Regions from separate parts of the Streptomyces sp. NPDC013187 genome, predicted to be linked through region 4. Evidence: riboswitches for the same ligand, from Rfam matches in the RefSeq annotation. Region 4 holds a riboswitch; each other region holds the start of a gene.

The links. A riboswitch is a leader RNA that binds a small molecule or an ion and turns the genes downstream of it on or off. The one in region 4 is predicted to bind cyclic di-AMP.
Positions count from the first base shown of each region.
Region 1: another riboswitch for cyclic di-AMP. It lies ahead of ACFY5B_RS09470 (peptidoglycan DD-metalloendopeptidase family protein); the one in region 4 lies ahead of ACFY5B_RS18195 (LysM peptidoglycan-binding domain-containing protein).
Region 2: another riboswitch for cyclic di-AMP. It lies ahead of ACFY5B_RS25900 (C40 family peptidase); the one in region 4 lies ahead of ACFY5B_RS18195 (LysM peptidoglycan-binding domain-containing protein).
Region 3: another riboswitch for cyclic di-AMP. It lies ahead of ACFY5B_RS06570 (M23 family metallopeptidase); the one in region 4 lies ahead of ACFY5B_RS18195 (LysM peptidoglycan-binding domain-containing protein).

Region 1 is NZ_JBIBAF010000004.1:197,010-204,167, forward strand. It holds gene ACFY5B_RS09465 (DUF6250 domain-containing protein) at 3-719, opposite strand; gene ACFY5B_RS09470 (peptidoglycan DD-metalloendopeptidase family protein) at 938-1,852, opposite strand; cyclic di-AMP (ydaO/yuaA leader) riboswitch at 1,857-2,013, opposite strand; gene ACFY5B_RS09475 (alpha-galactosidase) at 2,328-4,403, opposite strand; gene ACFY5B_RS09480 (tyrosine-protein phosphatase) at 4,583-5,380, shown strand; gene ACFY5B_RS09485 (DUF6126 family protein) at 5,397-5,516, opposite strand; gene ACFY5B_RS09490 (helix-turn-helix domain-containing protein) at 5,513-6,160, opposite strand; gene ACFY5B_RS09495 (aspartate aminotransferase family protein) at 6,227-7,158, opposite strand, start outside.
Region 2 is NZ_JBIBAF010000012.1:129,971-137,128, reverse strand. It holds gene ACFY5B_RS25910 (ATP-dependent Clp protease proteolytic subunit) at 1-600, shown strand, start outside; gene ACFY5B_RS25905 (hypothetical protein) at 608-916, shown strand; cyclic di-AMP (ydaO/yuaA leader) riboswitch at 1,252-1,464, shown strand; gene ACFY5B_RS25900 (C40 family peptidase) at 1,468-1,941, shown strand; gene ACFY5B_RS25895 (DUF6328 family protein) at 2,024-2,653, shown strand; gene ACFY5B_RS25890 (ATP-binding protein) at 2,836-3,294, opposite strand; gene ACFY5B_RS25885 (helix-turn-helix domain-containing protein) at 3,508-4,368, shown strand; gene ACFY5B_RS25880 (DUF397 domain-containing protein) at 4,378-4,608, shown strand; gene ACFY5B_RS25875 (8-amino-7-oxononanoate synthase) at 4,672-5,799, opposite strand; gene bioB (biotin synthase BioB) at 5,950-7,122, shown strand; gene ACFY5B_RS25865 (adenosylmethionine--8-amino-7-oxononanoate transaminase) at 7,115-7,158, shown strand, end outside.
Region 3 is NZ_JBIBAF010000003.1:121,040-128,197, reverse strand. It holds gene ACFY5B_RS06585 (GNAT family N-acetyltransferase) at 1-1,392, opposite strand, end outside; gene ACFY5B_RS06580 (HPr family phosphocarrier protein) at 1,569-1,850, shown strand; gene ACFY5B_RS06575 (GntR family transcriptional regulator) at 2,010-2,705, opposite strand; gene ACFY5B_RS06570 (M23 family metallopeptidase) at 2,927-3,715, opposite strand; cyclic di-AMP (ydaO/yuaA leader) riboswitch at 3,728-3,892, opposite strand; gene ACFY5B_RS06565 (M16 family metallopeptidase) at 4,085-5,473, opposite strand; gene ACFY5B_RS06560 (pitrilysin family protein) at 5,470-6,813, opposite strand; gene ACFY5B_RS06555 (DNA topoisomerase (ATP-hydrolyzing) subunit A) at 7,157-7,158, shown strand, end outside.
Region 4 is NZ_JBIBAF010000008.1:89,096-96,253, reverse strand. It holds gene ACFY5B_RS18215 (ABC transporter permease) at 1-286, opposite strand, end outside; gene ACFY5B_RS18210 (ABC transporter ATP-binding protein) at 273-1,295, opposite strand; gene ACFY5B_RS18205 (outer membrane lipoprotein carrier protein LolA) at 1,337-2,599, opposite strand; gene ACFY5B_RS18200 (polyprenyl synthetase family protein) at 2,856-3,866, opposite strand; cyclic di-AMP (ydaO/yuaA leader) riboswitch at 4,369-4,544, shown strand; gene ACFY5B_RS18195 (LysM peptidoglycan-binding domain-containing protein) at 4,550-5,329, shown strand; gene ACFY5B_RS18190 (HAD family hydrolase) at 5,293-6,141, opposite strand; gene ACFY5B_RS18185 (GNAT family N-acetyltransferase) at 6,328-7,158, shown strand, end outside.

The sequences.
Region 1 (7,158 bases), on a different contig from region 4:
GGTCAGGGATGTTTCGGGGTGAACCGCCAGATCCGGAACCCACTGATCCGGAAATGGCTCCAGACGGTCCGGAAGGCGAAATGGCCGCCGGTGTAGGGCTGGGGATCGGTGTAGTCGAAGACGAGGCGTCCGTTGTTCCACCAGCGGACCCTGGAGCCGTCGGACACGATCCGCACCCGGTTGGGCTCGTTCGGCACCAGCAGCGGCTCCGTGTAGTCGAAGACCAGGGGGCGGACGCCCGGTTCGCCGACGTAGCGACGCAGCCGGGTCGTGGTGTTGTAGTTGGCGCCGTAGCCCGCGTAGTACGTCGTGAGGTGGTCGTACTCGTCGAGGGCTCCGCCACGCGGTGTGGCGAAGAGGTCGTCCGGGGAGCGGACGTCGGTCGCGTTCCAGAAGTTGTTGAGGTCCGAGACCCGGTCGTTGACGCCGCCCTCGGAGACGGGGATCGCGGTGTATTCGAGCAGGTACGGCCCTTCGAGCCGCTGCCTGAACCACACGGTCGCGCCGCTCGGCACGTCGATCTCCAGCGCGCCGCGCGAGGCGGTCACGGTGCCGCCGTCCTGAAGTTCGGTCGCCCACTGGCCGAGACCGTGGCAGAAGTCGTCGTGCGCGAGGAGACGGCGCTGCGGGGACGCGGCGTGCGCGGTGGCCGTTGGGGCGAGGGCCGCCAGGGCGGCTCCGGCGGCCAGGGCTCCGAAGCCTCTGCGGGTGGTCGGCACGAACGCTCTGCGGGTGGTCGGCACGGTGACACCACTCCTCGGGATCCGCCGGGAAGGCTCTGGAAAGCGCTTGCACTCCGGCCGTGATCACTCTGTCCCAACTGCCGCCGTCTGTCGATCCCTTGGGCGAGCGGCGGCACGCCCGCACACCGAAGGCCGGACCCGGGGATCGGGGCCCGGCCTTCGGTCGCGTGTCAGGCAGGTGGTCGTGCGGTGGGTCAGCCGACGGAGACGCCGTGCGAGCGCAGGAAGGCGACCGGGTCCACGTCCGAGCCGTAGTCCGGCGTGGTGCGGATCTCGAAGTGCAGGTGCGGTCCGGTCACGTTGCCGGTGGCGCCCGACAGGCCGACCTGCTGCCCCGCGGTAACGGTCTGGCCGGCCGAGACGGAGAGCTGGGACAGGTGGGCGTACTGGGCGTAGTAGCCGTCGTCGAGCTTGATGACGACCTGGTTGCCGTACGCGCCGCCCCAGCCGGCGGAGACGACCGTACCCGCGCCGACGGCCTTGAGGGAGGTGCCGGTCGGGACGACGAAGTCGACACCGGTGTGGTAACCGCTGGACCACATGCTGCCGGACATGTGGTACGGGGTGCCGACGGTGGCACCGGCCACCGGGAGGGTGAAGCCGCTGGAGTTGCTCTCGGCGGCGGGCTCGGCGGCGGCCGGCTTCGCTGCGGTCTCGGCCTTCGGGGCCGAATCGGCGGCGGAGGGCTTCGGGGCCGAGGCCTTCGGCGCGGACGGGGCCGAGGCCTTCGGGGCGCTCGCCGCCTTCTTGCCGATCGACAGCTTCAGGCCCGGGTGGATCAGCGACGGGTCGGAGCCGACGGCGTCACGGTTGTCGGCGTAGAGCTTTTTCCAGCCCCCGCTGACGTGCTGCTCGTCGGCGATCTTGGCGAGGTAGTCGCCGGCCTTCACGGTGTACGTGCGGACGCCGTTGGCCTTTTCGGCGGCCTTTTTCCCGGCGGCCGGAGCGGACTGGACGGCCTTTTCCGGAGCCGACTGCGGGGTGGCGGCGTGGGCGCCGGCGGCTCCCATGAGCGGCAGGGCGAGAGCGGCCCCGCCGGTTCCGGCGACGGCGATGGAGCGGGTGAAACGCTGGGTCTTGGGGCGGCGGTGCTTACCCTTCGCGGGCATGGCGAATTCCTCTCCGTCGCCTGCGAGGTGAGCTGTCGGGTGCGGGCTGGAGATGCCCGGCCGCGCCGGGGCGCGGCTGAACCCCAAGCCGTTCCGGGAACCGGAACAGGCGTCTTACCTGTGGGTCCCCCGCTCCTGCCGTGGTTCGGGTCAGTGTGTGCGGGCTCCGGGCGGCGGCAGGATTAGGCGTCCGTCCGGATTGGTGTGGAACGTAAGCGACCACGACGCAATAGGACAAGCTTGCGGTTGCGCGACGGGGTGTTTTTCTTGACGCGTCGCCACATGTGCCGTCACCGAGCGTGGATTACCGATCTCTCGCTTTGCTCAATGACCCTGAATATTGCGGGGATTACGTGAACATGGCGACAGCACATCGTCACGAATATGACGATGGTCACGCACCCCGACCTCATCTCCTTTACGATCGGGGCACGTTATCCCTAAGCGGCTAAAATTCCCTATTCGGACAGAATGACTACTTCCGCTTAAGCCGGACGATAGCGGCGTCCAGATCCCCGCGCACACTGACCCGCAGTCCGTGGTGAAGCAGTACGGCCCCTCGGTGAACTTCGCCCGTTTCGAGGCATTCATACGACTCTGTCGAGTCGAGGCCGCGCAGCCGGAGCGTCGGAACGGGCTCGCCGTAGCGCTGGGCCTGGAGCCATGCGAAGACGACGGTCTCGTCGCCGAGGACGTACTGCACGGCGCTCAGCCCGCCCTCCGGAGGCCGCAGCCGGTACTGGTCGCCGCGCTGCACCACGGGCCGGATCTCCTTGTAGAGCCCCACCCACTCCGCCGCCTCGGCCAGCTCCTCCGGCGTCCACTTCGCGAGGTCGCCACCGACCCCGAGCACCCCGGCCATGGCGCTGACGAACCGGAACCGCAGCGAGCTGGCCCGGTGGTTGAGCATGGCGTTCGGACTGTCGGTGACCCAGGCGGCCATGACCCGGGCCGGATGGATCTGACTGAAGCCGTGCTGGATGGCGAGCCGGTCGAGGGGGTCGGTGTTGTCGGAGGTCCACACCTGGTCCGTGCGGCTCAGCACACCGAGGTCGATCCGCCCGCCGCCACCCGAGCAGGACTCGAAGGCCACCCCCGGGTGGGCGGCCCGCAGCCGGTCCAGCAGGGCGTACAGGCCGTGCACGTGGTCGACCCACAACCGCTGCGGGTAGGCGTCGTCCGGCCAGCCGGCGTCGGTGAAGCAGCGGTTGAAGTCCCACTTCACGTAGTCGATCGGCGCACTGGAGAGGAGACCGTCGAGCTGCTCCCACAGGTACTCCCGGACGTCCTCGCGGGCGAGGTTGAGTACCAGCTGGTTACGGAACTCCGTCCGCTTTCGTCCCGATTGGTACTGCACCCAGTCCGGGTGCGCGCGGTACAGGTCGCTGTCCGGGTTGACCATCTCGGGCTCTACCCAGATGCCGAACTGCATCCCGAGGCCGTGCACATGGTCGGCGAGCGGCTTCAGCCCGCCCGGGAAGCGGTCGAGGTTCGGGGTCCAGTCGCCGAGCCCGGCCCGGTCGCTGGTACGCGCCCCGAACCAGCCGTCGTCGACCACGAACAGCTCGACACCCATCGCGGCGGCCCGCCCGGCGAGCTCCCGCTGCTGCTCCTCGGAGATGTCGAACTCGGTCGCCTCCCACGAGTTGAACAGCACCGGCCGGTCCCGGTCGGCGTCCGGGATCACATACGCCCGCTGGTAGGCGTGCCAGGCACGGCTCGCCCCGCCGAACCCGCCGTCGCACCAGAGCCCGGCGAAGACGGGGGTCGTGTACGACTCCCCGGTGCCGAGCATCAGCAGGCCGGAGTCGTCGTGGCCGGCGCCGCCGGTGATCTGGACGCGCGCGTCAGGGAGCTGGGCCACGGCGATGCGCCAGGACCCGGACCAGCCCAGAGCGCAGCTGTAGACCTCGCCGCGCTCCTCGGTGGCGTCGGTGTCGAGGGCTACCCAGGGCAGGTGCTGGTGGGAGGTGTGGCCGCGACGGCTGCCGATGACCTTCTCGCCGTGGGTGAGCCCGGAGCGAGTCAGCCGGGACTCGGCGCCCCAGCGGCCGTGCAGTTGGGACAGACGCCAGGTGTCGCGGTCGGGCAGGGTCCAGGTGGCGGAGTCGGCACGCAGCAGCTCGATGGCCGGCCCCCGGTTGTCCAGGGTCACCCAGCGCTCGACGACCTCCGCGGCGGGGCGCATCCGGTAATGCAGCGTGACGGCCAGGTCGCCGTCGCGGAACCGGAGACGCAGCTCGCCGTCCTCGGCGTCGTGCCCCTCGAAGGCCCACTCGGTGCCGCGTCGCTCGGCCGTGCGGACGGACAGGGCGGGGCGGACGAAGCGGGGGCCGCCTTCGACCGGGTACTCCTCGCGTCCGTCGAGCGGGGACTCGAAGGGCCAGTAGTCCGGCAGCGGCCGGACGGCGAGGGCCTCGGCGTCGGCCAGGCCGATACGGGGGCCCCAGTGCAGGTGCAGCAGCTCGTCCCGGTCGGTGACGTGGACGGCGTAGCTGCTGGCCGGCCCGGAGAGCACCCATGTACGACCGTCTTCGGAGATGTCCAGCATCTTGCCCTCACATATTCGAACAAGCCCGACCAGGTGCGACCAGGCGGCAACATCATCGGGGGCCGTGGGGCTTCCGGGCAACGCCTGTGGACAACTCATTGCCCCAGGCAGGCATGTCGTATCGTCGAGAGACGCCCGTCGACGAGCCGCGTCGGCGGCGCCGAAGGGGAGGAGCCCTCGTGACGCAGCAGGTCCCGTCGACCGAGCCCGAGCTGGCCGGAGTGCGCAACTTCCGTGATGTGGGCGGACTTCCGACGGTGGACGGGCGCCGGGTGCGCCAGGGCGTGCTGTTCCGCAGTGGCCACCTGGCCCACGCGACCGGGGAGGACGCCGCCTTCCTGACCGGTCTGGGCCTGCACACCATCTTCGACTTCCGCAACGCGGCGGACCAGAAGCTCGAGGGGCCGGACGTCGAGCTGCCCGGCGTGCGCAATGTGAACCTGCCGCTGAGCGACCCGGCCGACGGCGCCGAGTTCTGGAAGATGGTCCGCGACGGCGACCTGGACCAGCTGCGCGAGATCCTTTCGGACGGCAAGGGCGCGGGCCGCATGATCGCCTCGTACCGCACGATCATCAAGCACCGCACGGACGAGCACTCCCGGGTGCTGCACGCGCTCGCCGAGGACAGCGTCCCCGCGTTGATGCACTGCGCGGCGGGCAAGGACCGCGCGGGTCTGTCCGTCGCGGTGACGCTGCTGGCGGTGGGCGTCGAGCGCGAGGCGATCGTCGAGGACTACCTGAAGTCGAACGCCAAGCACCGCCGCTACAAGGTGCACCGCTCCAGCTCCGCCGCCTCGGCCTATTCCCCCGAGGTCATGGAGCTGCTCAGCCCCCTCTTCGACGCGCGCGCCGAATACCTGTCGGCGGCCTTCGACACCATCGAGGAGACGTGGGGCGGCGTCGACACCTACCTGGAGAAGGGGCTGGGGCTGTCCGCGGAGACCCGGGAGCGGCTGCGCGAGCGGCTCCTCGACTGAGGTGCGCGGGCGGAGGCTACTTCGCCCCGACCTCGAACAGCAGGTACACGAAGGCGGCGAAGACGTGGCCGGCGATGAGGTAGACGAACAACCTCACCCACAGGGCACGGGGGAACTTCTCCTCCATGTCGCTCATGACACGTCTTGGGGAGTGGGGCCCAGGCACAGGGCGGCCGTGGGGCTCTGCAACAGGGTGTGGACGAAGAGCAGGTCGACTCCGTCGTGGTCCTCGGCGGCGATGCGGTGCGGGGTGAGCGAGTCGAAGTGGGCACTGTCACCGGCCGCCAGGCGGTGCGTGGTGTCCCCGAGGCGCAGTCGCAGCCGGCCGCGCAGCACGTGGAGCCACTCCTCGCCGGGGTGGACGCGCACGATGTCCCCCTGGGAGCCGTGGGGGACGTGGACGCGAAGGGCCTGCATCCCGCGGCCGGGTGCGCCGGCCTGCCGGTAGGTCCAGCCGCCCGCGGCGGTGGGTTCCATGTCGGCCGCGCGGATGACGGCGTCCCGGTCGGCGACCGTCTCACCGAGCAGCTCGGAGACGGTCGTACCGTAGATACGGGCCAGTGCGAGCAGCATCGGCAGCGAAGGCTGGCGCTGCCCGGTCTCCAGACGGGAGAGGTGGGCGGGGGACAGCCCGGCGGCGCGGGCCGCGGCCTCCAGTGTCAGGGAGGCCTGGCGCCGCAGTGCCCGCAGCTGGGGCGCCACCACGGCGGGCAGCGCACCGGCCGCCTGGTCGGCCGGCGAGTCGGCCCCGGGGGGCCGCTCGGTGTCGGAGGAGCTCATGCCTCCATTGAGCCGGAGGCTTGCCTCAGCGGCAAATTTCTTGCCTCACAGGCAAAAGAGCTCACTTCAGCGGTTGGCCACCGCCTGCTTGACGAGTGTCTTGCCGAAGTCCCAGACCAGCCCGCCGTTGTGCGCGTCGTCCATCACGGCCGTGAAGGCGTCGACGAACCGGTCCACCTCGCGCTCGCCGATGATCAGGGGTGGGATCAGCTTGATCACCTCCATGTGGTCGCCGGACACCTGGGTGAGGATCCGGTGCTTCCGCAGCAGCGGCACGACGACCATCTGTGCGAAGAGCCCCTTGCGCGCCGCCTGGAGCATGGTCCAGCGGCTGCGCAGCTTCAGCGACTGCGGCCGGCCGAACTCGATGCCGATCATCAGCCCCCGGCCGCGCACCTCGGCGAGCATCTCGTACCGGTCCGTCAGCGCCGCGAGCCGGGACCTGAGCTGCTCACCGGTGGCCCGGACGTTCGCGACGATCTGCTCGTTCTCCATCACCGACAGCACCGCGAGGCCGGCCGCCATGGCCTGGGCGTTGGACCCGAAGCTCGCCGAGTGGACGAGCACCCGGTCCATCGAGGAGTAGACCTTCTTGAAGATCCAGTCCTTGCCGATCGTGGCGCCGACGGGCACATAGCCACCGGAGAGTGCCTTGGCCACGCAGACCAGGTCGGGCTCCACTCCGTCCTCGTGCTGGTAGGCGTAGAAGTCGCCGGTGCGGCCGAGGCCGGTCTGCACCTCGTCGGCGATGAGCAGCGCCTTGTGGCGGTGCAGCAGCTCCTGGGCGGCCCGCAGCCAGCCGGGCGGGCCCTGGAGCACGCCCTTGCCCTGGATCGGCTCGACGATCAGGGCGGCGACGTCCCCCTTCTTCAGCTCCCTCTCCAGCGCGTCGAGGTCGCCGAGCGGGACGGCCGTGTCGGGCAGCAGCGGGGCGAAGCCGTCACGGAAGCCGGACTCGCCGTTCACGGAGAGGGAGCCGGTGGTCAAGCCGTGGAAGG
Region 2 (7,158 bases), on a different contig from region 4:
TTCACCGAACGCACGTCGTCCGGGCAACGGACGATGGATCCGTACGCGAAGCTCCTGGAGGAGCGCATCGTCTTCCTCGGGGCGCCGGTGGACGAGACCTCGGCGAACGACGTCATGGCCCAGTTCATGCATCTGGAGCACCAGGCCCCGGAGCGCGACATCTCGCTCTACATCAACTCTCCCGGCGGCAGCTTCCATGCGATGACGGCGGTCTACGACACGATGCAGTACGTCTCCTGCGACGTGGAGACGATTCTCCTGGGCCAGGCCGGTGCCGCCTCCTCGGTGCTGCTGGCGGCGGGCACACCCGGCAAGCGATTCGCGCTGCCCGACGCGCGCCTGGTGATCCATCAGCCGGCGCTGCCCGAGCCGATCCACGGTCAGGCGAGCGATCTGGCCATCCAGGCGGATGAGTTGACGCGCATCCGGAACCGGATGGAGGAGATGCTCGCGCTGCACACGGGCCGCACCCGGGAGCAGGTGAGCGCGGACATCGAGCGGGACAAGGTCCTCACCGCGCAGGAAGCGGTGGAGTACGGCCTGGTGGACGGGATCATCCCCAGCCGCAAGGCCACCCTCGCCCCGCCGACCGGACGGTGAGGCCCCGATGCTCCCGCCCGAGCTGCCGCCGCTGCCCGCCCTGACCCGCGCCGAAGCGGAACTGATCGACCGCTACCTCGACGTGGTCGATCTGCTCGGCCGCATCAACCCGGCCCGGGACGGTGACACGTATCGCGGGCTGCGTGCCGCCCAGGCCCTCGTCGGCAAGGCGACCGCACTGCGTGACGCGCTGGCCCTGATGCACCAGCGGGGCGAGACGGAACTGCACGCCGGCACCCTGGCCCGGGCGCTGCGGGTGCTGGACGGCGAGCGGCGCACGGCGCGGCTCACCCTGCCCCCGGAACCCGTCAGTTGACGCGAGCCGTCGACCCGGACGCCCGACGCGACGGCGGAGCCTCCGGGGCTGAGTTGAAACGGACCAAAAGACGTACCCCTGTTCGGAGTAGGCGGGAGACCGATTTTGGGGCCCTTCCGGTTGCGCAACGCGCGTAGCCCCGGGGCGGAATGGGACATTCCATGCCTGGTCCGACGGTCCGCGAACGCGTGGACAGTGGCGCGAACGCACACGTGTCCACCCGAACGGGTGAGTGGTGAGTAACAACACAAATCCCCGGTTCCGTTGGGAAATCCGGACAGGCATGCGCCAAGATCCCTGCTTGACGACAAGCCCCCGCCGCTGTGGCGGGGCGATCCGGGCGGACGCCGAGTCCTGCCGCCGCCCGGATGACCGGTCGACAGGAGTGGATCGGCAGGAGTGGAGGACCCAAGCACGACGGGTCGCCGGGACGGTCACGCCATGACCGGCTCCGAGCAGCCCTTGGGGTGAAGCCGCGTCAGCGGCCGGGCAACTTTGTCAGCCCGAATCCGACAGGTCATCCTTCACAGGCGGCTGACGAAGGGTTGCGCATGACTGCGCTCAATCGTGTCCCGTCGCTCATGGCCCGAGCCGGTACGGCCTCGGCGCTCACCATCGCCGCGGTGGGCGGCTCGATCGTGGCCCCCGGCTTCACCTCCGAGGCCGCGGCAGCCACACCGGCGACCAAGGCACTCCAGATCGCGGCATCCAAGAAGGGTTCGCCCTACAAGTACGGGGCGATAGGGCCGCACCGGTTCGACTGCTCCGGGCTCACGCTCTACTCGTTCAAGAAGGCCGGCAAGAAGCTCCCCCGCACGGCTGCCCAGCAGTACAACAAGACGCGCCACATCTCCGCCAAGAACCGCAAGGCGGGAGACCTGGTGTTCTTCCACTCGGGCAGCAACGTGTACCACGTCGGTATCTACGCGGGTAAGAACAAGCTCTGGCACTCCCCGAAGAGCGGGGACGTGGTGCGGCTGCAGAAGATCTGGACCAAGAGCGTCTGGTACGGGCGCGTGAAGTGATCCGCCCGGCGTGCGGCGGCGTTGATGACGCGCCGCCGCACGCCGGAGCGTGACACGGGCGCAAGTGGATACCCGTGACGTCATGGCCGAGCACCGTCCCTGCACCGCGCGCAACGAGACTCCGCTGCAACGCGCCGACCGCAACTTCGTCGAGCTGCTCCAGGAACTCCGCGTCACCCAGACGGGTGTGCAGATCCTCTTCGCCTTCCTGCTGTCGCTGGCCTTCACCTCGCGCTTCGGGGACCTCGACACGGTCCAGCGCGTCACCTACGTCATCACGCTGCTGCTGGCGGTCCTGGCCGCCGCGCTCTTCACCGCGCCGGCCGCTCTGCACCGTTCCCTCTTCCAGCAGGGCGCCAAGCCCCGCATAGTGCAGGTCTCCTCGCGCCTGGCCACGACCGGTCTGAGCGTGCTGGTGTTCGCGTTCAGCGGTTCGGTGCTGCTGGTGGTCGACGTGACCACGGGCCGTGCCGGTGGCATCGCCGCGGGCGCCGCGACCTTCCTGGTCTGCGTCGGACTGTGGGGTGTACTCCCCCGGCTGGTGCGACGAGCGGGGCTGCACGGGGAACGGGACGGCGCCGAGGAAACCACCGAGGAGGAGCCGGAGGGGGCCGAGATCAGGGTCCCCGCACCGCTGCGGCGCACTGTCGGGCAGCCGTCGGGGCTTCGAGGGGCGGCAGCACACCGGGAGGCGTCGGCTCGGCACCGGTGACGGCCGCGGGCTCCGGCGGGTCGCAGGGCCCGGAGTGGGCGGCGTAGAGCCGCGGGAATGGCCCGGATGCGGGTCGCGCGGGCCGGGGTGCATCGAGAGCACCAGGGGGAAGGTCCTCCGGGTCTGTCAGGTCCGTCAGATCTTTCAGGTCGGCCGGGTCCTTCAGGTTCTGCTGTGACCGGCTACGGCTCCTGCTGGCCCGCCGTCGTCACCGGCCGGACCGGAACGGCCCACGGGAGTTCGATCGAGATGGTCTTGCCGCCCTCGCGGGTCGGGCGGATGCGCAGTCTGCCGCCGCACTCGGCGGTCAGCCAGCGGATGATGACCAGGCCGCGGCCGTTGTCCTGCTGGACGGCTGCGGGCAGGCGTCTGGGGAAGCGCGGATGACTGTCCGTGACACCGATGCGCAGCCGTTCGTCGCGGTCCAGCTCGACGTCCACGGTGAAGGTGGGCGACTGGCCGAAGGTGTGCTGGACGGCGTTGGTGGCGAGTTCCGAGATGATGAGCCGGACGGTGTCGGACACGTCCGTGTCCGCCGGCAGGCCCCACTCCGCCAGCGTGCTCACCACATAGGCACGCGCTGCGGAGACCGAGGCGGGATCGCTCGGCAGAGTGACGGATGCTTCCAGATGGTCTGCCATGGCGACGTCGTCCCTTTCCCACGGGACCGTAGCCCGACACGGAGCGGATGGTTCGAGTACGGTCCCGGACTGGTGCTTCGTCGTCAGACTGCCACCAGAACACCCGTGAAGGTCGGCGATCCACCAAGATATGCATATATCTGTCGCTCAAAGCGGTGAACTCTGCGACGCGAGACCGTATTTGGGTGGCTCCGAAGGAGTAAGGAGGAGCCCATGCAGCACGGTCCCGCGGTGCGCCGCCGGAAACTGGGCGCCGAACTGCGTGCGCTGCGCTCCTCGGCGGGGCTCACGAGCGGTGAGGCGGCCCGGCTGGTGGGCTGGCACCAGTCCAAGGTCAGCCGGATCGAGACGGGTACGAGCGGGGTGAAACCGGCCGATGTGCGGTTACTTCTGGATGCCTACGGTGTGACGGACTCCCAACTTCGGGAAGTCCTCATGGCGTTGGCGGGGGCCGAGGACAGCGGTGGCCGGCACCACTGGTGGCACGCATACCGCGGGGTGCTGCCGCCGACCTACCGGGACTTCATCAGCCTGGAGTCCCAGGCCGGCGCGATGCGCACGCTGGAGACCACCGTCGTCCCGGGCCTGCTCCAGACGCCCGAGTACGCGCGTGCGGTGACCAGCGCCGCGGTGGAGGGACTTCCGGAGGACCGGCTCGACACGCTGGTCGAGGTGCGGCTGGCCCGGCAGGACGTGCTGCGCGCCGATCCCCCGCTGGAGCTGAGCGCCGTGCTGGACGAGGCGGTGCTGCGGCGGGAAGTGGGCGGGCCCGGGGTCATGGCCCGCCAGCTGGAACGACTGGTCGAGGCGGCCCGGCTGCCCCAAGTGCGCCTGCAGGTGCTGCCGTTCGCCGCCGGGGCGCACATCGGCGTCACCGGCCCTTTCGTTATCTTCTCATTTTCGAGCACTTCTGATCTGGATGTGGTTGTTCTCGACCACTTGACGAGTAGCCTCTACCTCGAACGGAAAGAAGACCTCCAGGCCTACACGGAGGCCTTCAACGCCCTTCAGATCCACGCCCTTTCGCCCGAGGACTCGTTGGATTTCATCGCCGGGACAGCCGCCGGCGCGTAAGGAGGCACCATGCGTGCACTGCCTCGTCACGTCCCCTCAAGCATCGAACTGCACGGTGTGCGGTGGTTGCGCAGCAGCTACAGCACCGGCGCGAACAACTGCGTCGAGACCGGGTGTCCGGATGCCCCGCCCTGGGCCGGACTGCTCGCCGTGCGCGACTCCAAGGACCCGGCCGGACCCGCGCTGCTCTTCTCCGCGGAGAGCTGGGCGGCCTTCGCGGCCGGGGTGGACCGTATGTAGGAGCACTTGCGGACGCGTTCGATCAGACCGTCATCGTGCGACGCACGGCCGTGTCACGCCGACTCATGGCCGCGTCTCGCCGATCAGCCGTACAGCGCGTTCGATCTGCTGACCGGTCAGGTCCGCGCGCGCGGTCAGCCTGAGCCGTGAGATGCCGTCCGGGACGGAAGGGGGCCGGAAGCACCCCACGGCCAGGCCCGCCGCGCGGCACTGTGCCGCCCAGCGCACGGCGTCCTCGGGAGAGGCCGCCCGCACCGAGACCACCGCGGCGTCCGGACGGACCGCTTCCAGACCCGCGGCGGTCAGGCGTGCGTGCAGTTCGCCCGCGACCGCGCGGGCCCGTGCCGCCCGCTGCGGCTCGCGGCGCAGCAGCCGCAGTGCCGCCAGGGCGGCCCCCGCCGCCGCGGGGGCGAGTCCGGTGTCGAAGATGAACGTCCGGGCCGCGTTGACCAGGTGGTCGACGACCCGCGCGGGGCCGAGGACGGCTCCGCCCTGGCTGCCCAGCGACTTGGAGAGGGTGACCGTCGCGACGACGTCGCCGGCGCCCGCGAGGCCCACCGCGTGCGGAGCGCCGCGGCCGCCGTCACCGAGAACGCCCAGTCCGTGGGCGTCGTCGACGACCAGCCCGGCGCCGTGCTCCCGGCAGGCTTCGGCGAGCGCGGCGAGGGGGGCCGCGTCGCCGTCGACCGAGAAGACCGTGTCGGACACGGCGATCGCCGTGCCCTCGTGGGTCGCCAGCGCCTTGCGCACGGCGTCCGGCTCGGCGTGCGCCACGACCTGGGTGGTGCCGCGGGCGAGCCGGCAGCCGTCGATGAGCGAGGCGTGGTTGCCCGCGTCGGAGACGATCAGGGAGCCGTGGGGGCCCAGCGCGGTGACGGCGGCGAGGTTGGCGGCGTAGCCGGAGGAGAAGACGAGGGCCGCCTCGAAACCGCAGAAATCGGCCAGGTCCCGCTCGAGTTCGGCGTGCAGTTCGGTGGTGCCGGTGACGAGCCGGGAGCCGGTCGAGCCGCCGCCCCAGTCCCGCGCGGCCCGGGCGGCGCCCTCCGTGACCTCGGGGTGACGGGCCAGCCCGAGGTAGTCGTTGCTCGCCAGGTCGAGGAGCGGCGAATCGGCCGGACGGGGGCGCAGAGTCCGTACGAGTCCGGCGCGGGCGCGCAGCTCCGCCTGCTCGTCGATCCAGCCGAACGCCATGGGTGGTCCTCCGGGGAATTTGTAGGCAGTGCACAGACACTAGCGGGACCACCAGCAGGTCACTGTGTGGCAATACCCACACCTCGAAGCGACTCTGTTGTGCGAACTCTCCTTTGCCCCGGGCGCCTCCTTAGGACAGGATCGGCTCCCATGGACCTGCTGAACACGCTGGTGGACAAGGGGCTTCGGCGCGAGCTGCCGACCCGCGACGAGGCACTGGCCGTCCTCGCGACGTCCGACGACGACCTGCTCGATGTGGTGGCCGCGGCCGGAAAGGTGCGTCGGCACTGGTTCGGCCGACGGGTGAAACTGAACTATCTCGTCAACCTCAAGTCCGGCCTGTGCCCCGAGGACTGCTCCTACTGTTCGCAGCGGCTCGGCTCGACGGCCGGGATCCTGAAGTACACCTGGCTGAAGCCCGACCAGGCGTCCGACGCCGCGGCGGCCGGGGTGGCCGGTGGGGCCAAGCGGGTGTGCCTGGTGGCCAGCGGGCGCGGCCCGACCGACCGGGACGTGGACCGGGTCTCCGAGACGATCAAGGCGATCAAGGACAACAACGAGGGCGTCGAGGTGTGCGCCTGCCTCGGGCTGCTCTCCGACGGCCAGGCGGAGCGGCTGCGCGAGGCCGGCGCCGACGCCTACAACCACAACCTCAACACGTCCGAGGCGACGTACGGGGAGATCACCACCACACACACCTACGAGGACCGCGTCGACACCGTGCAGAAGGCGCACGCGGCCGGTCTCTCCGCCTGCTCCGGGCTGATCGCCGGCATGGGCGAGACGGACGAGGACCTGGTGGACGTCGTCTACTCGCTGCGTGAGCTGGACCCGGACTCGGTTCCGGTCAACTTCCTCATCCCGTTCGAGGGCACCCCGCTCGGCAAGGAGTGGAACCTGACCCCGCAGCGGTGCCTCAGGATCCTGGCGATGACGCGGTTCGTCTGCCCGGACGTCGAGGTGCGGATCGCGGGCGGGCGCGAGGTCCATCTGCGCACGATGCAGCCGCTCGCGCTGCACCTGGCCAACTCGATCTTCCTCGGCGACTACCTCACCAGTGAGGGCCAGGCCGGAAAGGCCGACCTGGAGATGATCGCGGACGCCGGCTTCGAGGTGGAGGGCACCGACCAGGTGACGCTGCCCGAGCACCGGGCCGCCGGCGGCTGCCACGACGGGGGCGGGGTGTGCGGCTCCGGCGGCGGGGCGTGCGGCTCCGGTGAGGAACCGCAGGTCGCCGACTCCTCCACGGGGGCCGAGCCGCGGACCGACCTGGTCGCCGTGCGCCGCCGGGGCGCCGGGACGGACCTCGCGCCCAATGCCTGAGCCGACCGTCCCCGAACTGCTGGAACTCGACCGGCG
Region 3 (7,158 bases), on a different contig from region 4:
CCCCTGGGGAGCGGCCGCGTGCCGCGCGCCCTGGACCACGACCAGCGGTTTCGCCGCGGCGGTCCGGCGTGCGAGGCGGGTGAACTTGCGGGGATTGCCGATGGACTCCAGGTACATGAGGACGACGTCGGTGTCGGGGTCCTCGTACCAGTACTGCAGGACATCGTTGCCGGAGACGTCGGCGCGGTTGCCGGAGGAGACGAAGGTGGAGACGCCGGTCACGCCCGTGACGCCGCCGCCGCGCCGGTGCAGCCGGGACAGCAGGGCGATGCCGATGGCGCCGGACTGGGCGAACAGGCCGATCCGGCCGGGGCGCGGCACCTCGGGGGCGAGGGAGGCGTTGAGCCGTACCCGTGGGGAGGTGTTGATGATGCCGAAGGCGTTCGGGCCGATGATCCGCATGCCGTACGTGCGCGCGTGCCGCACGAGGGCGCGCTGGCGTTCGCGCCCCTCGGGACCGCTCTCGGCGTACCCGGCGGAGACCACGACCAGCCCCTGCACGCCGTGTTCGCCGCACTCGGTGACGACCTCGGGGACGTGCTCGGCCGGGACGGCGACGACCGCGAGGTCCACGGGGCCGTCGATGTCCCGGACCGAGCGGTGGGCGGGCACCCCGTCGAGCTCCTTCTGCTCCTCGGGGAGGGCCTTGTTCACGGCGTAGAGGCGGCCGGTGTACCCGGCGTCCTGGATGTTGCCGAGGACGCTGCGGCCCACGCCGCCCGGCGTGCGGCCCGCGCCGATGACGGCGACCGACCCGGGGGCGAGGAGCCGCTGCACGGAGCGTGCCTCGGCGCGGTGTTCGCGGGCGTACTGCACGGCGAGGGAGCGGTCGGTGGGTTCGAGGTCGAACTCCAGACGGACGACACCGTCCTCGAAGCTGCGCTTCTGCGTGTAGCCGGCGTCCGTGAACACCTTGATCATCTTGGTGTTGGCGGGCAGCACCTCGGCGGCGAAACGGCGGATGCCGCGCTCGCGGGCGACGGCGCCGATGTGTTCGAGCAGGGCGGAGGCGACCCCGCGGCCCTGGTGGGCGTCCTGCACGAGGAAGGCGACCTCGGCCTCGTCGGCGGGTGCGGACGCGGGTGTTCCGTCGGCGCCGATCCGGTCGTAGCGTACGGTGGCGATGAACTCGCCGCCGACCGTGGCCGCGAGTCCCACCCGGTCCACAAAGTCGTGGTGCGTGAAGCGGTGGACGTCCTTGGCGGACAGGCGAGGGTACGGCGCGAAGAAGCGGTAGTACTTCGACTCGTCGGAGACCTGCTCGTAGAAGCTGACCAGGCGATCGGCGTCATCAACGGTGATGGGCCGGATGCGCGCGGTGCCCCCGTCGCGCAGCACCACGTCGGCTTCCCAGTGGGCGGGATACTCATGCCGGTCCGGCGAGGTCTGCATGGGCCCCAGAGTACGGCTAGCGCCTGACAACGGCGCGAGGCAGTCTGTGGAGGGCGTCAGTCGGGTCGAGGCCGCGATCCGACGGCATCCCCGGAGTGGAACGCGAGGACCGCTCCGGGCGGGCTTCACGATATGGGAAACTGGTCTAGACAACGAACACCGAAGGGCAGCAACACATGGCTGAGCGCCGCGTCAACGTCGGCTGGGCCGAGGGCCTCCACGCCCGCCCCGCCTCCATCTTCGTCCGAGCCGCCACGGCCGCAGGCGTCCCGGTGACGATCGCCAAGGCTGACGGCAACCCCGTCAACGCGGCCTCGATGCTGGCCGTCCTCGGCCTCGGCGCCCAGGGGGGCGAGGAGATCGTCCTCGCCTCCGACGCCGAGGGCGCGGACGCCGCCCTCGACCGGCTGGCGAAGCTGGTCTCCGAGGGTCTCGAGGAACTGCCCGAGACCGTCTGATGTCCTGAGCGCCCGATGCGGCGCACAGCGAAGGGCTCGTCCGAATTCACCGGGCGGGCCCTTCGCCATTCCGGTCCACACGGAACATGAATTCCCGTCTTCGAGCAGCAGAAATAAGCCCCTCGGGAATTGGTCACTCTTTTGTATACGGCTGTCGTGTTAATGCCGCAGGCTCGCCGTGTTTACGGCATGTTGCGAGTTCCTCACACGGTCGGCGCGATCCTCGGCGGAACCGAGGCGCAGGCGGTGCGCGCCGATCGCGCGCTCGGTGTGCAGCGCCGTGACCGCCCGCGCGCGCTCGCCGTCCCCGCGCGCCACCGCGTCCACGATCGCGCCGTGCTCCGTCCAGGACTCCACCGGGCTGAGCGGAGCCTCCACGGCGTACATCCACGTGATCTTGTGGCGGAGCTGGGTGAGCATCGAGGTCAGGGCGGGGCTGCCGGAGGCCTGGGCGAGCGTCTCGTGGAACCAGGCGCCCAGGGAGCGCAGGTCGTCGCTGTTGCCGCGGCGGGCCCGGTCCTGGCCCAGCCGGACCAGTCCACGCAGGACTTTCAGATGCGCCTCGGTGCGGCGCTGGGCGGCGCGGGCCGCACCGAGCGGCTCCAGGAGCATCCGCATCTCCAGCAGGTCGGCGGCCTCCTGCTCGGTGGGTTCGGCCACGCACGCGCCCGCGTGCCGGCGGGTCACCACGAAGCCCTCGGCCTCCAGCGTGCGCAGCGCCTCCCGGACGGGCACCCGCGAGACGCCGTAGCGGCGGGCGAGGAGTTCCTCGGTGAGCCGGCTGCCGCGTGTGTGGACACCCGCGACGATGTCGTCCCGGATGGCCGTGCACACCGAGTGCGCGGGAATACGCATGACCGACCTCCGCTTAATCCCCGTGAAACGCCGACGAGCGGCGCGTGATTCTGTGACTCTATTGCAATGAGCCGGAATTTCCGACGGCAGGCGAGAATCCAGGGATATTTTTTGGACAGCGGACATGCGGCGGGCATCCGAAGGCACCCCGCGGGCATCCGGAAACACCGAAAGCCCCGGCTCGGGGAGCCGGGGCTTCGGGAACGGCGGAGAGGTTCCGGTCAGACGCCGACGCCGTGCGAGCGGAGGTAGGCGACCGGGTCGATGTCCGAGCCGTACTCGGGGCTGGTACGGGCCTCGAAGTGCAGGTGCGGGCCGGTGACGTTGCCGGTCGCGCCGGACAGGCCGATCTGCTGGCCGGGCGTGACCTGCTGGCCCACCGAGACGCCGATGGAGGACAGGTGGCCGTACTGGGTGTACGTCCCGTCGTTCATCTTGATCACGATCTGGTTGCCGTAGGAGCCGCCCCAGCCGGCCTCGACGACGGTGCCCGCGCCGACCGCGTGCACGGAGGTGCCGCTGGCGGCGTGGAAGTCCACGCCGGTGTGGCTGCCGGAGGACCACAGGCCGCTGCTGGCCTTGTAGCCGGTGGAGACGTACGAACCGGAGATCGGGGCGACGTAGGCGTTGAGGCGCTTGCGCTCGGCCTCGCGGGCGGCGCGCTCCTTGGCCTCGCGGGCCTTCTCGGCCGCTTCCTTGGCCTTCTCGGCCACCTCGGCGGCCCGCTTGCGGGCGGCCTCCTCGGCCTTCTGCTTGGCGGCGGCCTCCTCGGCGGCCTGCTGCTGCGCGACGGCCTGGGCGTCGATCTGCTGGGCCACGGTGTCACCCATGGTGACGACCGGGGTGAGGCCGGTCTGCTCGGCGCTGGGCTCGGCGGCGAAGGCCGCGGGGGCGGCCACGGTGCCGATCACGCCGGTGGTGGCGAGGGCCGCGACACCCGCCGCGCGGGCGGTGCGGCGCTGGATCTTGCTGGGACGACGGTGCTTCCCGGTGGCGCGAGTGAACGCCATGTGGTGGCTGGTCCTTTCCTTCCCTCTCGCCTACCGGGTTAGCTGACGGGTTCGGAGCAGGAAGGTCTCCTACGGACTCCCTCGCGGCACGCGCGGGCGTCCGATTCACCCCAGGGACTGCGGTGGGTCCCCGGCTCCCCTGGCTCGCGCCGTACGGGGACTCGGCGATGACTGTCCGGTGCCGCGGGTGCGGCGCACTGCCTGACGAACAGCCCGGACGACGCTAAGCGGCGCCACTTTCAATTCCCAAACGAATCCCGGCTTTTGTAGCGCATCCCACAGGGCAGACAGGCAACTCCCATCCCAATTCGGGCATAAAGGAGCCCTGGTGCCTTCGAAGACATCCAGGGCCCCTGAGCGCGTGTGCCGCTACTCGGCGGCGACGACGGTGACTTCGCCGATCCCGAGGGCCTCGACGGGCGCCTTGATCTGCGCCGCGTCACCGACGAGCACGGTCACCAGCCGGTCCACCGGGAAGGCGCTGACGGCCGCCGCGGTGGCCTCCACGGTGCCGGTGGCGGCGAGCTGCCGGTACAGCGTGGCCTGGTAGTCGTCGGGCAGATGCTGCTCGACCTGGTCGGCCAGCGTGCTCGCGACGGCCGCTGCCGTCTCGTACTTCAGCGGCGCGACGCCGACCAGGTTCTGCACGGCGACGTCCCGCTCGGCGTCGGTCAGCCCCTCGGCGGCGAGGGTGCGCAGCACCGTCCAGAGGTCCTCCAGAGCGGGGCCGGTGTTGGGCGTGTCGACGGAACCGCTGATGGCGAGCATCGCGGCACCCGTGCCGTCGGGTGCGGACCTGAGGACCTGGCCGAACGCCCGTACGCCGTAGGTGTAGCCCTTCTCCTCGCGCAGGACGCGGTCCAGGCGGGAGGTGAGGGTGCCGCCGAGGCAGTACGTGCCGAGCACTTGCGCGGGCCACACGCGGTCGTGCCGGTCCGGGCCGATCCGGCCGATCAGCAGCTGCGTCTGGACGGCGCCCGGACGGTCCACGATGACGACCCGGCCGGTGTCGTCGGCGGTCACCGGCGGCACGGGACGCGGCTCGGCCGGGGAGCCCGTCCAGGCGCCCAGCGTGTCCCCGAGCAGGGCGTCGAGGTCGATGCCGGTGAGGTCCCCGACCACCACGGCGGTGGCCGTGGCGGGCCGGACGTGCTTCTCGTAGAAGGCGCGTACGGCCGCGGAGTCGATGGCGGCGACGGTCTCCTCGGTGCCCTGCCGCGGCCGCGACATGCGCGAGTCCGCCGGGAACAGCTCTTTGGAGAGCTCCTTGGCCCCACGGCGGGACGGGTTGGCCAGCTCGTGCGGGATCTCGTCGAGACGGTTGGCGACCAGCCGCTCGACCTCGCTGTCGGCGAACGCGGGTGCCCTCAGGGCGTCGGCGACCAGGCCCAGTCCCTTGGCGAGCCGGGAGGCCGGCACCTCCAGGCTGAGCCGGACGCCGGGGTGGTCGGCGTGCGCGTCGAGGGTGGCTCCGGCGCGCTCCAGCTCGGCGGCGAAGTCCTCGGCGGAGTGCTTGTCGGTGCCCTCGGAGAAGGCCCGGGCCATGATCGTGGCCACACCGTCGAGGCCGGCGGGCTCGGCGTCCAGGGGTGCGTCGAGCAGCACCTCAACGGCGACGACCTGCTGGCCGGGGCGGTGGCAGCGCAGCACGGTGAGGCCGTTGTCGAGCGAGCCGCGCTCGGGGGCGGGGAAGGCCCACGGCTTGGCGTCGCCCGCCTGCGGCCGGGGGTGGAAGTCCATCGTGGCGAGCTCGGTCACCGGGCCGCCTCCTCGTTCTCGTCCTGGTCGGCGGGGGCTTCGGGGGCGGTCGGCTCATAGACGAGCACCGCGCGGTTGTCGGGCCGCAGGCGGGCCTTGGCGACCTCCTGGACCTCCTCCGGCGTGATCTCCAGCACGCGCTGGACGGCGGTCAGGGCGAGCTGCGGGTCGCCGAACAGCACGGCGTACCGGCACAGTTCGTCGGCGCGGCCCGCGACCGTGCCGAGCCGGTCGAGCCACTCGCGCTCCAACTGGGCCTGGGCGCGCTCCATCTCCTCGGCCGTGGGCCCCTCCTCGGCGAACCGGGCGAGCTCCTCGTCGATGGCGGTCTCGATGACCGGGACCTCCACGTCACCGGACGTCTTCACGTCCAGCCACCCCAGGGAGGGCGCCCCGGCGAGCCGCAGCAGGCCGAAGCCGGCCGCCACGGCCGTACGGTCGCGGCGCACGAGCCGGTTGTACAGGCGGGAGGACTCGCCGCCGCCGAGGACGGTGAGGGCCAGGTCGGCCGCGTCGCACGCGCGCGTGCCGTCGTGCGGCAGCCGGTAGGCGGCCATCAGGGCGCGCGCCGGGACCTCCTCCTCGACGACCTCGCGCAGCTGCTCGCCGATGGTCTCCGGCAGCGAGCCGTCGCGCGGGGCGGGCTTGCCGTCGTGGCCGGGGATGGAGCCGAAGTACTTCTCGACCCAGGCGAGGGTCTGCTCCGGGTCGATGTCGCCCACCACGGAGAGTACGGCGTTGTTCGGCGCGTAGTAGGTGCGGAAGAACGCGCGCGCGTCCTCCAGGGTCGCCGCGTCCAGGTCGGCCATCGAGCCGATCGGGGTGTGGTGGTAGGGGTGGCCCTCCGGGTAGGCGAGGGCGGTCAGCTTCTCGAAGGCGGTGCCGTACGGGACGTTGTCGTAGCGCTGGCGGCGCTCGTTCTTGACGACGTCGCGCTGGTTCTCCATCGACTCGTCGTCGAGCGCGGCCAGCAGCGAGCCCATGCGGTCGGCCTCGAGCCAGAGGGCGAGCTCCAGCTCGTGGGCGGGCATGGTCTCGAAGTAGTTGGTCCGCTCGAAGCTGGTCGTGCCGTTCAGCGAGCCGCCCGCGCCCTGGACGAGCTCGAAATGGCCGTTGCCCTTGACCTGCGCGGAACCCTGGAACATCAGGTGCTCGAAAAGGTGAGCCAGGCCGGTACGCCCCTTGACTTCGTGGCGTGAGCCGACGTCGTACCAGAGGCACACCGCCGCGACCGGGGTCAGGTGGTCCTCGGAGAGCACCACGCGCAGGCCGTTGGCCAGGCGGTGCTCGGTCGCTGTCAGGCCCCCGGAGCCTGCCTGGGCTGTGGCCGTGTGACCCATGGGCATGTACGTCCCTTCGCTCGCGGTGCGGTTGTTCAGACCGCGGATTCCTGCCGGTCCTGCCACTGTATGCAAGCGTGCGGAGCCCTGGTGAAGTTCCCGGCGGCGACCTGGGCCCGGGAGCGCGGGATGCGGCCCGGACCGGGCCCTGGTCCCGGTTGTCAGTGCGGCGGTCCACAATGGTCGGCGTCAGATCCGGATCGCAGCAGCATGAGCGAGCCGCAGGGGCGGTCGGTGACGAGGGCGAGCGCGCGCAGGCCCGCAGGGCTGAGTACGGTCGGTGTCTCGTCAGCGCATGAACGCCTTGTAGGCGAGCGACCAGTAACAGGAGGAGCCGGCAGCGAT
Region 4 (7,158 bases):
ACAGGCCGTTGTTGGTGATCTGCGAGATGAAGGCGGGTCCGCCGCCCCCGCCTCCGGGACCGGCCGAGGAACCGCCGCTGGTCTCGATCTTCACCGCGATGCCCACGAGGACGGGGACGGCCGCCAGCACCGCGAGCAGGGCCACTGTGCGCCAGCGGCGGAACGTGGTGAGCAGTTCGTTGCGGAGCAGGGTGGCACGGAAGGTGGTGCGGCGCGTGCGGGCCGTCTGTGGCCGGTCGCGCAGTTCCCCGCGCCCCTGAGGGGCGCTCGGCTCAGCCCGCGGCATCGAAGCCCTCCCCGGTCAGTGCCACGAACGCGTCTTCCAGCGAGGCCCGTTCGACCGTGAGGCCGCGCACCCGGACCCCGGCCGTCACCAGCGCGGCGTTCACCTCGGCGAGGTCGCGCTCCGGTGGTTCGCCGGTCACCCGGTCGTCGTCGACGATGACGTCGGCGACGCCCTGCTCCTTCAGGATCCGGGCCGCCTCCGCCGGGTCCGGCGTGGTCACGACCAGCCGGCCGCGCGCCCCGGCGGACAGCTCGGCGACCGGGCCCTGCGTGATCAGCCGGCCCTGCGTCATCACGGCCGCGTGCGTGCAGACCTGTTCGATCTCGTCGAGGAGGTGGGAGGAGAGGAAGACGGTCGTGCCGTCCGAGGCCAGTTCCCGGACGAGGGTGCGGATCTCGCGCATGCCCTGTGGGTCGAGGCCGTTGGTGGGCTCGTCGAGGACGAGGAGCCGGCGTGGCTGGAGCAGCGCGGCCGCGAGGCCCAGACGCTGTTTCATGCCCAGGGAGTACGCCTTGGCCTTCTTGCCCGCGGCGGCCGTCAGGCCCACCCGGTCCAGTGCGGCGGCGACCCGGGCCCGCCGGGTGCGTGGATCGGCGGCCGGGTCGGCGCTGTCGTAGCGGATCAGGTTGTCGCGGCCGGAGAGGAAGCCGTAGAGGGCCGGGCCCTCGATGAGGGCGCCGACGTGCGGCAGCACGGCGCGGGTGGCGCGGGGCATGGGCTGCCCGAGCACCCGGGCCGTGCCGGAGGTGGGCTCGATGAGACCCATCAGCATGCGGATGGTGGTGGTCTTGCCGGAGCCGTTGGGGCCGAGGAAGCCGAAGACGCTGCCTGCCGGGACGGTCAGGTCGAGACCGTCGACGGCGAGCTGTCCGCCGCGGTAGCGCTTGGTGAGCGCGCGGGTGGCGATGACCGGTTCCGCGCTCTGGTCCCGCGCCTCCCCGAGCTCCGGTTCCCCGGCCTGGTCCCGCGCCTCCCGCTGCTCCGGTTCCCCCGCGGACACCTCGCCCATCGGCTTCCTCGTTCTCTCGACGCCCCGTACGCCTACGGGGCTCACTTGCCGGCGTCGGCCGCCTTCACGAGCGCGTCCTTGGTGACCAGGCCCGCGTAGACCTTGCCGTCGTCGGTGACGAGGGCGTTGACCAGGCGGGTCGAGAAGACCGTGCCCGAGCCGAACTTGCCGTGGACCTTGTCGCCGAGCGAGTCGATGAAGCCGCCGAACTCGCCGCCGGCCTTGCCCGAGGGCACGCCCTCGCCGCCGGTGTCGAAGGTGGCTATGGCGGTCCAGCCCTCGCCGATGGTCTTCATGCCGTCGTGGCCGCCGAGGCCCTTGCCGAAGTCCTTCCCGGCCTTGGGGGCGTGACCCGGTGCCTCACCCAGGTCGAAGGACTTGCCGGGAGCCTTGCGCGGGGTCTCTCCCGAGGTCTTGCCCGCGTCCTTCTCCTCGGTGACCTTCGCGCCCTTGGGCGGGGTGAAGTCGAAGGTCGAGGCGGCCGGCTTGGCGAAGTCGACCTTCGTGAAGCCGGCGTCGACGACGGCCGCGCCGCCGCTCGCCGGGGTGAGCGTGAACTTCAGCGGCATGCCGGTCTTCGCGTCCACGGCCACGGTGATCGCGCCGACCGTCGAGCCGGACTGCTTGGGCTTGACGACGAGCTTGTAGGCGTCCCGGCCGGCGACCTGGGCCGTGCCGTCCACGGTCACGGACGTCGTGTCGTCGACCGCCTTCAGCGCCTCCTCGGCGAAGTCCTTCGGCATGGCCGGCGGCTGCTGGTCCTTGCCCCGCTCCGGGCTCTCGGAGGCGGTGCCGTGGTAGACCTCGTTGGACTTGCTGTCGTAGCCCCAGACGTCCTTGCCGTTGTGGATGACGCTGTACTCGGCGGCGTTCTCCAGCAGCGACAGCTTCTGCTTGTCCGGGCCGTCGGCGGCGACGCGCAGGGTGTGCGTGCCGGAGGCCAGTTCGGTGAGCTTGGCCGTCGGGTCGGCGGAGGAGCCTCCCTCGCCCTGACCCGCGGCGCCGGACAGCAGACCCGACTCCAGGCCGCCGAGGTCCGGCAGGCCGAGGTCCGTGCTGATCTTCACCGTGCCGGACAGCTGCTGGACGTCCGACTTGGCGATCTTCTCGATGAGCTGCTGTGCGGTGATCTTCGGGAGGTCGGGGTCACCGGAGTCGGCGAGTGCGGGGACCAGCCCGATCGTCGCGGCGGCCACCCCCACCACCGTGACCGGGACGATGTACCGCGCGGCTTTGCGCCGCCCGGAGCGCTGCTCGTCGACCTCTCCGGCGGTCGTGCTGTCGTCGGATGCGTACGGTGCCATGTGTGCCCTACCTCCGTGGTCGGCGGCGGCTGTCCGTGTCGTCCACGCACTCGTCCCTGAGCCGCCATTCTCACCCGAACGGGTGAGGAGTGGTGTTTTCCGTGGTCACCATCTGACCAAATCGGCCAGGGAGATACGTCAGACCCCGGACTCAACTCCGCGTACTGCTGGGGTATGACACGGGAGGGCGGCTTCTCCCCCGACCCGTAGGGGTCGCAGGGGGTGTCAGGGGGTCCGGGTCGCCGGGAGGGACGGGCTAGCCGGCCCGGTGCACCACCGCGTCGCACAGCTCCTGGAGCGCCGTCTTCGCGGTGCACTCGGGCAGCGGTGCCAGCGCCGAACGGGCGTCCCGGGCGTAGCGGACGGTGTCCCGCCGGGCCTGCTCCAGCGCCGGGTGGGCCCGCAGCAGGCGCAGGGCCTCGGTGTGCCGGTCGTCGTCGGTGAGGTCGGAGTCGAGCAGCTCGCACAGGGCGATGTCCTCGGCGAGCCCGAGCCGGGCCGCGCGCTCGCGCAGCCGGAGCACCGGCAGCGTGGGGATGCCCTCACGCAGGTCGGTGCCGGGGGTCTTGCCGGACTCGTGGGAGTCGGAGGCGATGTCGAGGACGTCATCCGCGAGCTGGAAGGCGACGCCGAGCCGCTCGCCGTACTGGGTCAGCACGTGCACGACGGTCTCGTCGGCGCCGGACATCATCGCGCCGAACCGGCACGACACCGCGATGAGCGAACCGGTCTTGCCGCCCAGCACGTCCAGGTAGTGCTCGACGGGGTCGCGGCCGTCCTGCGGTCCGGCCGTCTCCAGGATCTGGCCGGTCACCAGACGCTCGAACGCCTCGGCCTGCACCCGGACGGCCTCCGGGCCGAGGTCGGCCAGGATGTGCGAGGCGCGGGCGAAGAGGAAGTCGCCGGTGAGGACCGCGACGGAGTTGCCCCAGCGGGTGTTCGCGCTCGCGACTCCGCGGCGCACGGCGGCCTCGTCCATGACGTCGTCGTGGTAGAGCGTGGCGAGGTGGGTCAGCTCCACGACGACGGCCGACGGCACGATCCCGGGCGCGTGGCGGTCACCGAACTGGGCGGAGAGCATCACGAGCAGCGGGCGGAACCGCTTGCCGCCGGCCCGCACCAGGTGCTGGGCGGCCTCCGTGATGAAGGGCACCTCACTCTTGGTGGCCTCGAGCAAGCCTTCCTCGACAGCCGTCAATCCGGCCTGGACGTCGGCTTCCAGAGCCTGGTCCCGCACGCTCAGCCCGAACGGCCCGACGTCGGTCACGAGGGGTCTCCTGTCTGCTGTGTCTGCCGGTCTTTACGCGGATTGTCGATAGGTCGCTGCCCTCACTCGAGTCAGCGTATCCGGTCACGTTTCGATCACCGCCAGCGCCCGTGGTTACAGGCCGGGTGGTATCCGATCACGACCGCTATGTTTTCGATCAACCTATAAGAACAGATATTTATCGACTTACCCAGGGGTAGCGAGTTATGCACGATTTGCCGTGATGAGTCGATTAATTCCCTTTGGCGGAAATTGCCCCACGGACTCGTGATCAGTGAGTTGAATCACTCCTTCCCCTTTTCCGCCCCGCCTCCGCACCGGCCCGTACCGCCTTCCCCCGAAAGCCAGTTGAGCCTTGGCTCCCGCAAAGGATCAAGCCACCCAAACACCCCCGACCAAGGTCAACCGCGCGATATGTGACTGAGGTGCTTGTTCCCGACATGTGCTCTCGCATACGTTCCGGCCCTGTCCGGCGGACGCCTAATCCTGCCGCCGCCCGGACTCCCCACAGAAACCAACTCACTCACGCGTGGCAGGAGCGGGGGACCCAGGTAAGTCGCCGGTCCGCACAGCGGCACGGCTCGGGGTGAAGCCGCGTACGGCACACAGCGCCGTAGGCGGCCGGGCACCTCCCGGCCCGAACCCGACAGCTCACCTCGCAGGCGCCGGAGAGGAACATCGCCATGGCCGGACGAGGCAAGCACCGTCGCCCCAGAACCAACCCGCTGACCCGAGGCGTCGTCGCCGTCGGCACCGGCGGAGCCGCACTGACCCTTCCGCTCCTCGGCGCCACGCACGCGAGCGCCGCCGAACCCCAGAGCGCCCCCGCCGCCGCACAGTCCGTGCCCCGGGCGGCCCAGCCCGCCAAGTCCCTGACGTACACCGTGACCAAGGGCGACTCGCTCGCCCGCATCGCGGACAAGTACGACGTCCGGGGCGGCTGGAAGCAGCTCTACAAGGACAACCGCGCCGCCGTCGGCGACAACCCGAAGCTGATCCACCCGGGCCTGAAGCTCAAGGTGAAGACCACGAAGTCCGTCGCGCCGAAGAAGACGGCGACCAAGTCGTCCGCCCCCGCCAAGCCGGCCGCGAAGCCCGCCGGCGGTGTCGCCCAGGCCACCCAGGCGTCCGCGAAGACCTACGCGAACAACCTCGACGGGTGGATCCGCGAGTCGCTGGACATCATGGCGCAGCGGGGCATCCCGGGCTCCTACGACGGCATCTACCGCAACATCATGCGGGAGTCGTCCGGCAACCCCCTGGCGATCAACAACTGGGACTCGAACGCGGCCGCGGGCACCCCCTCCAAGGGGCTGCTCCAGGTGATCGACCCGACGTTCGCCGCCTACCACGTGCCCGGCACCTCCTTCGACCCGTACGACCCGGTCGCCAACATCACGGCGGCCTGCAACTACGCGGCCGACCGTTACGGCTCGATCGACAACGTCAACGGCCCGTACTGAGCCGCCTCGCCCAGCAGTCGCTCGAGGACGACGGCGATGCCGTCGTCCTCGTTCGACAGGGTGACCTCGTCGGCCACGGCCTTGAGTTCGGGGTGGGCGTTGGCCATCGCGACGCCGTGGCCGGCCCAGTCGAACATCGGGATGTCGTTGGGCATGTCGCCGAAGGCGATGGTGTCCGCCGGCCGCAGCCCCAGGTGCTCGGCGGCCAGCGCCAGGCCCGTCGCCTTGGTGACCCCGCACGGCTGGAGCTCGACCGTGCCGGGCCCCGACATCGTCACCGTCGCCAGTGAGCCGACCACCGAGCGGGCCGTCGCCGCCAACTCGTCGTCCGTCAGGTAGGGGTGCCGCAGCAGCACCTTGCTGATGGGCTCGCCCCACAGCTCCTCGCGCCGCTCGACCCGGACCGCGGGCAAGGTCGGGTGCGGCATCAGATAGCCCGGCTCGATCAGCGTGAGCCCGTCCACCCCGTCCTGGTCAACGGCCGCATAGACCTGCCCCACCTCGGCCTCGATCTTGCCGAGGGCGGTCTCCGCCAGCTCCCGGTCCAGGGTGATGGACCACAGCAGCCGGTCCGCGCCGGCGTCGTACACCTGCGCGCCCTGCCCGCACACCGCGAGCCCCGTGCAGGCGAGGTCGTCCAGGAGCGGCCGCACTCTCGGCGCCGGCCGGCCCGTCACCACGAGGTGCTGGGCGCCGGCGTCCGCCACCCGCGCGAGCACGGCGAGAGACCGGTCGGACAGGGTGTCGTCGCCGCGCAGCAGCGTCCCGTCCAGATCGGTGGCGATGAGTGAATATGCGAGGGGTGCGGCCATGATCAGAGAATACGGACAGCGCGCCCCTTCGTTTCATCGCACGGCGGTCGCCGATTGCCCGGTTGAAGGCCTCTGCACCAGTTGGCAACAACATGCTCCGCTACCTACCCGTGGGGCCGCATAGAGCGGTACCTTCCAAGTGTCCAGGGGGGACTTGATCGGGGGGTCGGGTTGAGCAGTGGACGCATTCGCGTGGCTGGGCCCGGGGAGCTCGGCGAAGGGGAGAGGGAGCGCTGGCGTGCGCTGCGCGCCGCCTCGGTGGCACCGCGCAACCCTTTCATGGAGCCGGAGTTCACCGAAGCCGTCGGCCTGTTCAGGCCGGGGGCCCGCGTCGCGGTGGTGTACGAGGGGCCGGAGCCGGCCGGCTTCCTGCCCTATGAGCGGGGCCCGTTGGGGCAGGGCCGGGCGATCGGGCTGGGCGTCTCGGACGCGCAGGGCGCGATCCTGCGGCCGGGCCTGGACGTCGGGACGGGCGAACTGCTGAAGGCCTGCTCGGTGTCGAGCTTCGCCTTCGACAATCTGGAGGCCGAGCAGCGGCTGTTCGTCCGGTACGCGGCCGAGGAGCACGCCACCTACGTCATCGACGTGGAGAAGGGCTACGAGACGTACGAGTCGGTGCTGCGCGCGCAGTCGCCGAAGTTCCTGAAGACGACCCTGGCCAAGGAACGCAGGCTGGGCCGGCAGGCCGGTGAGCTGCGGTTCGTCTTCGACGAACGTGCCCCGGCCGCGCTGCGCACACTCATGGAGTGGAAGTCCGCGCAGTACCGCCGGACCGGGCGCCGGGACCGGTTCGCCCAGGAGTGGATCACCCGGCTCGTCGGGCAGCTGGCCCGGACCCGGGCGCCGGAGTGCAGTGGCACGCTGTCGGTGCTGTACGCCGGTGAGCGGCCCGTCGCCGCGCACTTCGGGCTGCGTTCGGCCTCGGTACTCGCCTGCTGGTTCCCGGCCTACGACCCGGAGTTCGCGAAGTTCTCGCCGGGTCTGGTGCTGCACCTGCGCATGGCCGAGGCGGCGGCC